Regions from separate parts of the Enterobacter sp. C4G1 genome, predicted to be linked through region 1. Evidence: predicted binding sites of a transcription regulator. Region 1 holds the regulator's gene; the other holds the start of a gene.

The links. Region 1 encodes Fur, which represses iron uptake genes when iron is present. Its sites were predicted from a motif close to ATAATAATGAGAACNACTATCAA; they were not measured.
Region 2: zupT (zinc transporter ZupT) is a predicted target of Fur. The motif match lies at 1,865-1,887, and genes of this name have one in related genera.

The regions. Positions count from the first base shown of each region.
Region 1 is NZ_JBQVVV010000001.1:2,395,333-2,399,546, reverse strand. Features, by position in the region: gene ybfF (esterase) at 1-388, shown strand, start outside; gene ybfE (LexA regulated protein) at 518-805, shown strand; gene fldA (flavodoxin FldA) at 961-1,491, shown strand; gene ACT9TW_RS11515 (ryhB-regulated fur leader peptide) at 1,704-1,790, shown strand; gene fur (ferric iron uptake transcriptional regulator) at 1,783-2,229, shown strand; gene chiQ (ChiQ/YbfN family lipoprotein) at 2,339-2,668, opposite strand; gene chiP (chitoporin ChiP) at 2,716-4,113, opposite strand.
Region 2 is NZ_JBQVVV010000001.1:309,012-313,225, forward strand. Features, by position in the region: gene ACT9TW_RS01490 (glutathionylspermidine synthase family protein) at 1-831, shown strand, start outside; gene ygiD (4,5-DOPA-extradiol-dioxygenase) at 915-1,703, opposite strand; gene zupT (zinc transporter ZupT) at 1,900-2,673, shown strand; gene ACT9TW_RS01505 (fimbrial-like protein) at 3,097-3,672, shown strand; gene ACT9TW_RS01510 (fimbria/pilus outer membrane usher protein) at 3,753-4,214, shown strand, end outside.

The DNA.
Region 1 (4,214 bases):
CGCTATTAATGCAGTGACAGACGCCGGTGTTTCCACCCGCCAGCAGGCCGCAGCCATCATGCGCGACCATCTTAATGAAGAAGGTGTGGTGCAGTTTCTGCTGAAATCGTTTGTCGACGGCCAGTGGCGCTTCAACGTGCCGGTGCTGTGGGATCAATACTCAGAAATTGTCGGCTGGGAGCCGGTTGCGGCCTGGCAACACCCTACCCTCTTTGTGCGCGGCGGCAATTCGCCGTATGTCACCGAAGCCTGTCGCGATGAATTGATCAGACAGTTCCCCGAAGCCCGCGCGCATGTTATCGCCGGAGCCGGACACTGGGTTCATGCTGAAAAACCAGAAGCCGTGCTTCGCGCGATCCGCCGCTATCTCTCTGATACTACGAATTGATTAAAAAGACAGCGACTGGAAGCCTGCGGGCTTCCAGTCGTTGGCGTGCCGATGTGGGTGATGTATGATGGCGCGCTTATCGCCCGGGCAATAGCAGGGCGGCTTGTTTTCCCCCGAAGTCTCAAAATCATGGCCAAAGAACAAACGGACCGTACGACAATAGATCTGTTCGCGAATGAGCGTCGCCCGGGACGACCCAAGACAAATCCGCTTTCGCGCGATGAACAGCTGCGTATTAATAAACGCAACCAGCTTAAACGCGATAAAAATCGTGGGCTTAAGCGTGTCGAACTGAAACTCAACGCCGATGCCGTTGATGCACTCAACGAGCTTGCCAGCGCCCGCGACATCAGCCGCAGCGAGCTGATTGAAGAGATGTTGATCGCGCAACTCGAAAAATTGCACAGCAAGGCATAAGTCAGAAAACTCCCTTTCTCACCCTTTTCATGTAGCACAGAGTGCAGTCCTGCGCGATAGCTGTTTCCGCAGGGTTGTCTGTTCTGCTATTATTGCCCTTATCCGTGGACAAATTGCGCCACCATACCATTAAGTTTCAAGAGGTTATTTTACTCATGGCAATCATCGGCATTTTCTTCGGCAGTGATACCGGCAATACCGAAAATATCGCAAAAAACATTCAAAAACAGCTCGGTAAAGATGTTGCCGATGTGCATGACATTGCCAAGAGCAGCAAAGAAGATCTCGAAGGCTATGACATCCTGCTGCTGGGTATTCCAACCTGGTACTACGGCGAAGCGCAGTGCGACTGGGACGATTTCTTCCCGACTCTGGAAGAGGTTGATTTCAACGGTAAGCTGGTTGCGCTGTTCGGTTGTGGCGATCAGGAAGATTACGCAGAATATTTCTGTGACGCGCTGGGCACCATCCGCGACATCATTGAACCACGCGGCGCAGCTATCGTGGGTCACTGGCCGACAGCGGGTTACCACTTCGAAGCCTCTAAAGGCCTGGCCGACGACGATCACTTTGTGGGTCTGGCCATCGATGAAGACCGCCAGCCAGAACTGACTGCAGAACGCGTTGAAAAATGGGTTAAACAGGTCCGCGAAGAACTGAACCTGGACGACATCCTTAACGCCTGATAATGAGCGGCGCAACTTCGGTTGCGCCCGCTTGACCGGGTCAAACCGATTAAATTAATTGCTACAAACTTTTAACTTTTTCGTTCAGACCTGTACAATATCCCCCTGGTAATACGTGGGTGCCATCGAACAAGTTTGTTGGTGATACCACGTTTTTATAAGCATACTTTGCTTGAGACTTGCAGTTTTCATTTAGACATGGCAGTTCTATAATGATACGCATTATCCCAAGTGCATTCTCTGTCACTTCTTCCTTAGAAGTGAATCGTTTAGCAACAGGACAGATTCCGCATGACTGACAACAACACCGCATTAAAGAAGGCTGGCCTGAAAGTTACGCTTCCTCGGTTAAAAATCCTTGAAGTGCTTCAGGGACCAGACAATCACCATGTCAGTGCGGAAGACCTTTATAAGCGTCTTATCGACATGGGTGAAGAAATTGGGCTGGCGACCGTTTATCGCGTGCTGAACCAGTTTGATGACGCGGGCATTGTTACCCGTCATAACTTCGAAGGCGGTAAATCTGTTTTCGAACTGACTCAGCAACACCATCACGATCACCTGATCTGCCTCGACTGTGGCAAGGTCATTGAATTTAGTGATGACTCTATCGAAGCGCGCCAGCGTGAAATCGCGGCCCGTCATGGCATCCGTCTGACCAACCACAGCCTGTACCTGTACGGCCACTGTGCGGAAGGCGATTGCCGCGAAAATGATCACGCGCACGACGCGAAGTAAGTACTCTTTTCATACTCTGAGCCAGCCGAAAGGTTGGCTTTTTTTTGCCAGTTATTTGGCATAAAAAAAGCCCGGTAAGCGTAGCGCCACCGGGCATGATAACAGCGAGTTAATTACTGTTATTACTACGGATCTCTTTCCAGATCTGATCGCAACGCTTCGCCACTTCCTGATCGTTTCCGGTTTTACGCGCCTGGATACAGGCCTGGTAATCCATCACGCGGACGTTTTCCTGAGTTGCGAACTGCTCATGCGCCTTCTCTTTCTTCAGCACATTAAGCACGCTCTGGCAGGCTTCGATTTTCTCTGGCGAGCCTTCAGCTGTATTAATACAGGCGCTGTAAGCCTCTTTCAGACGTGAGTCCTCTTTTGGTGCCTGAGTCTGCGCACAAGCCACCAGCCCCGATGCCAGCATCGCGACGATTATGATTTTTTTCATCATTTTCAGTCTCCATTCCGGCGGAACTTAACCCGCCGGTCTGTTCATCAGAAGATTGTGAACGGGGCAATCACCATGAATTTCACGTCACGTTCATCCTGGAAGATGTTGCCGTAACCGCCCGCGTAACTTGGGATATCGGAGTGGTTGTCGTATTGAGTGAAGTGCAGTTTGAACATCGTGCCTTTCGCGCGACCATCCTGAAGGGTGTAAATCGCATCCAGGCTGTAAGAGGACTCTTTCAGACGATAGTTCGGGTCGTAGTACGCGTCTGGTGTGGCCATATCGCCAGGTTTTGCATCCCATGCGTAAGCGTAGGAAGCCCCCACCGCCCAGCCCGGCAGATTCCAGTTTTTCAGGTCATACATGGCACCGAAGAAGACGGCTTTTTCGCCATCGGCGTTGAAGTCTGAACGGTTATCCCACCAGATATCCAGACGACCATTAGAGGACGCATAGGTTGGGGTCATACGTTGCAGGAAGTAACCCTGCTGGCCTTCAGCCTTCACCCATGTCCCTTCAAGACGTAAATCGACCTGGCCCACTTTGTAGCCGAAGGTTAAAGCCTGCAACCACGCCGTGCCGTCGTATATATCGTTTACCGTACCGCTGCTGGCTTTGTCGCGCGTACCGTAGAACTGATAGCTGGTGCTCAACGGGCTGCCCGCAATATCAAACTTGTAGCTTGCTTTGGCAAAATACTGGTCGATATAGCCTTCAGCCTGACCAAATGCGGCTTCAAGAACCAGGTCGTTTTTGAAATCGTACTTCGCACCCAGCGAGTGAAGATAATCAACTTTGGTTTTTTTATCGTTCTGGTAAAACTTATCCATCTCAATATGCCACGGCGCTTTATACTCGTTGGTCCACATATACGAGAAGCTCAGTGCGCCCGCATCGCCGTAGTCAAAATTCGCGCCAGCTTCTGCACCCTGATAAGTACCTGGCATAAAGCTCCAGTGTGGCGCTAACAGCGTTTGTCCGGTTGGCTGGATATAACCCGCACGTGCCCATACCGGGCCATATTTAAATTTCGCAGCGGCCTTATACAGGCTGACTCCGCTCTTATCTCCTGACCAGTCTTCTTTATACGCTTTGTTGCTGGAAGAGAATGCAATTTCGTTCGGGTGACCACTGTCGCCATTTTCCGCCATTTCTATTGCAGTGAATGCCGCAATATCCAGGCCGAACAAATCGGCGGCGTAACCCGACTGGAAATCCAGGTTGGCGTTCCAGGTGGAGTGAGAAAGGTTGGTTTTGTATTTGTCTTCGGTGACGTCTTTACGGTCACGTTCACGCTGCCAGTAATAGATACCGCCCGTGAGCGTAGAATCATCAATGAAACCTGCCGCTTTAGCTTCTGGAGCGACAACCAGGCCCGACATTGCTGTCACACCGGCAATAGCCAGCGCCAGCGCACTACGTTTGCCACTGAACGTACGCATAGATTATTCCTCTTTGACGAATTAAAACGCCTAAAACGGCGAAAAATATAAAAGACCAAATGGTCAGGGGTAGTTAGAAATACCCTCGAATTAACTACCGT
Region 2 (4,214 bases), 2.1 Mb from region 1:
CCTAAGCTGTTAGAAAACAACGCCGACACGCCAACTTCTCTGTATGAAGCTGCATTCTTCCAATGGATTTGGCTTGAAGACCAGGTGAATGCAGGAAACCTGCCGGAAGGCAGCGACCAGTTCAACAGCCTTCAGGAAAAGCTGATTGAGCGCTTTGGCGAATTGCGTGAACAGCATGGCTTCACCCTGCTGCACCTCGCCTGCTGTCGCGATACAGAAGAAGATCGTGGCACAGTGCAGTATTTACAGGACTGTGCGGCCGAAGCCGAAGTCGCTACCGAATTCCTTTATATTGAAGACATCGGCCTGGGTGAAAAGGGTCAGTTCACGGATATGCAGGATCAGGTAATCAGTAACCTGTTCAAGCTCTATCCCTGGGAATATATGCTGCGCGAGATGTTCTCGACCAAGCTGGAAGATGCTGGCGTACGCTGGCTGGAGCCTGCCTGGAAGAGCATTATTTCTAACAAGGCGCTGCTGCCAATGCTGTGGGAGATGTTCCCGAATCACCCTAATCTGCTGCCCGCTTACTTTGCTGAAGATGATTTCCCGCCGATGGATAAATACGTCGTGAAGCCCATCTTCTCTCGCGAAGGGGCGAACGTGTCCATCATCGAAAACGGCAAAACGCTGGAAGCGGTTGAAGGGCCTTACGGCGAAGAAGGGATGATCGTCCAGGAATTTTATCAACTGCCGAAGTTTGGCGACAGCTATACGCTGATTGGTAGCTGGCTCATTAACGATCAGCCTGCCGGGATCGGCATCCGCGAAGATCGCGCGCTGATCACTCAGGATCTGTCACGGTTCTATCCGCACATCTTCGTCGAATAAGGCTTGCCCGGTGGCGCTACGCTTACCGGGCCTACGCGCGACATGTAGGCCGGGTAAGGCGAAGCCGCCACCCGGCATGTTTTTTACCCAATCTGCACCGACAACATACTCAAACTCCCCATCTCAATCCCATCAACCGGGATCGTAATCGGCTCCTGGCCATCCCACGCACCTAATACATACAGCAGCGGCAGGAAGTGATCCGCCGTTGGGTTAGAGAGTGAACCACCCTCGTGTTCCAGATAGTTCACCAGAGGGTGCTGTTCAACCGGGCCTTGCCACGTCAGGTTAGCTTTTACAAAATCGTTGAATGAGGTTGCCCACGGGTACGGCGTATTCTCTCCGTGCCAGCGTGCCGTGCGCAGGTTATGCACCACGTTGCCGCTCGCCACCAGCATAATGCCTTCATCACGCAGTGAGGCCAGCTTACGGCCAATTTCCAGATGCCAGGCCGCAGGTTTGGTACTGTCGATACTCAGTTGCACCATCGGGATATCCGCATCAGGATACATTTTGATGAGCACACCCCAGGAGCCGTGGTCAAAGCCCCAGGCTTCTTTATCCAGTGCAACCGGGACGGGTGCCAGCAGCTCCACCAGCTGTTGTGCCAGCGCAGGCGAGCCAGGTGCCGGATAATGCGTGTCATAGAGCGCCTGCGGGAATCCACCAAAATCATGGATGGTTTTTGGCGCTTCCATCGCCGTTACGCCTGTGCCGCGGGTAAACCAGTGCGCGGAAACCACCACAATTGCTTTCGGGCGTGGCAACGTCTCTCCCAGATGACGCCAGGCGCGGGTATAGACGTTATCTTCCAGAACGTTCATTGGGCTGCCGTGGCCTAAAAACAGTGCTGGCATACGAGAAGAAGTCATGGTGATATCCTTACAGAAGGTGTCAATTTGATGGTTCTACATTACGCGTAATCTGGCAAAGATGAACGCAGATAAGCGTGAAGATCATCATCAGGAAATTTGAATGTAAGGAATGTGTAAAGCAGAGTCTCCGCTCTCGCTTTGCCATCAATGAATCATTAATATTAATGATAATCATTATCATAAGGAGCAGTGCATGTCAGTCCCTTTGATCCTGACAATACTTGCAGGTGCCGCGACCTTTATCGGTGCGATTTTAGGCGTGCTTGGTCAGAAACCGTCTAACCGCGTGCTGGCGTTCTCACTGGGTTTTGCCGCCGGGATCATGCTGCTTATCTCTCTGATGGAGATGCTCCCTGCTGCGCTTGGCACAGAAGGCATGTCTCCGGTCCTGGGCTATGGCATGTTTGTGTTTGGTCTGCTGGGTTACTTTGCGCTCGACCGCATGTTGCCTCACGCGCATCCGCAGGATCTCATGCAAAAAAACGTGGCAACGTTGCCGCACAATATTAAGCGTACCGCAGTTTTGCTGACACTGGGTATCAGTCTGCATAACTTCCCGGAGGGTGTCGCCACCTACGTGACCGCCAGTAATAACCTGGAGATGGGTTTTGGCATCGCCCTTGCCGTGGCGTTGCACAATATTCCTGAAGGACTGGCCGTTGCCGGGCCGGTTTATGCTGCTACGGGTTCAAAACGTACCGCTGTCTTCTGGGCGGGCATTTCCGGGATGGCTGAAATCCTGGGCGGTGTGCTTGCATGGTTGATTCTTGGCAGCCTGGTTTCACCCGTTGTGATGGCAGCCATTATGGCAGCGGTCGCGGGAATAATGGTTGCTCTTTCTGTGGATGAGCTGATGCCACTGGCGAAAGAGATCGATCCTGACAACAACCCCAGCTACGGTGTGCTGTGCGGTATGTCTGTAATGGGGCTTAGCCTGGTATTGTTACAAACGGCAGGTATTGGCTGAAAGGTTGCGCTCCCTTTATTGAGGGAGCGCAATTTTATGAAGTGTAAGTGAATACCAACTATCAGTATTAATAATATAAAGTCCGACGTCATACTTCTTGACCGCCATAGAAATCAATTAAGAAATATTATTTATAACTATTCCCTGTAAAATAAATACCGCTTCGCGTATTAAATAAACGACAAAAGATAGATGTTAATCACTGTTTAACTAAGCATCTCAGCTTTTGATATACAGCATCCATCCCACTCATAACTTCAAGCAATCTATTAATAAATCCTAAATCCCTCATTAAGAAATACTCACGAGAACACCTATATTGTGGCTGATATATTTCACCCGCTTTAATGCAATAAAAGTGTTGCAATATTAATTCATTAAATTTATTGCGATGTCCAATCTTAGATAAAGGATTATATCTTCATGCTTAACAAGACTATCCTGGCAGTTGCGACAACTGCACTGCTTTCTGGCCTGTCCTTTACTGCTGTGGCAGCAGATAACCAGGGCTCAGGGAAGATCACTTTCACCGGTGAAGTCATCAGTGCACCTTGCTCTATCACCCCTGGTGATGAAAACCAGACCATTGAATTAGGCGAAGTCGCGGATAGCGTGCTGAACAGCGGTAAAAACTCGCTGCCGGTTGACGTAAATATCCACCTGCAAGACTGTATTCTTTCCGACAACAGCGGGCAAACGCCAACCACTATCGATAAAGTGAAGGTGACATTTACCTCTGCCAGCACCGATAGCACTGACACCAGCCTGATGAAAAACACCCTGGATGGCAACATCGGCGGTGCGACCGGCGTAGGTATTCGTCTGCTGGATAGCGGCAGTAATAAAGTGACGCTGGGTACTGCGATTCCAGTGTCATTCCCATCTGTTAACTCTTATCAGGAACTGAACTTTAAAGCCCGCATGGAGCCTGTAACAGGCAAAACGGCTACCCCAGGTAACGTTCAGGCCCAGGCGAACTACGTTCTCGACTATAAGTAATTCAGTTTAACGCCTGAATTACTAGCCGATGATGGACTCATCGGCTTTTTAATTATCTCTTTAATCAGCGAAACGGATTTATGCTAAAACACTCAGCGCCTCAACTATCTCGCCTCTCTGCTTTTATAAAGCATTCGCTGAGTGCAACACTTTACTCAGCATTATTCGTCTTGCCAGTATCTGCGGTTGAATTCAACACGGATATGATTGATGTTGAAGACCGAAGTAATATTGATATTTCCCAGTTTGAGAAAAAAGGCCATATCACACCGGGTAGCTATCTCGTCCGTATTCAGGTCAATAAAAACACGTTACCTCAATCCACAACAATGGAATGGATCGCAACGGAAAACGAAAGCGGTTCACAAATTTGTGTTAACGCCGGGCAATTATCTGCTTTCGGACTGAGCACAGATTTCATTTCGCGACTCCATTATCCACAGAACGGACGTTGCCTTGACCTTTCGGCTGTTCCGGAACTGGGCTTTTCCCTTAATAAAGCGACGATGGTACTTTCCGTGACCGTTCCCCAGGCGTGGATG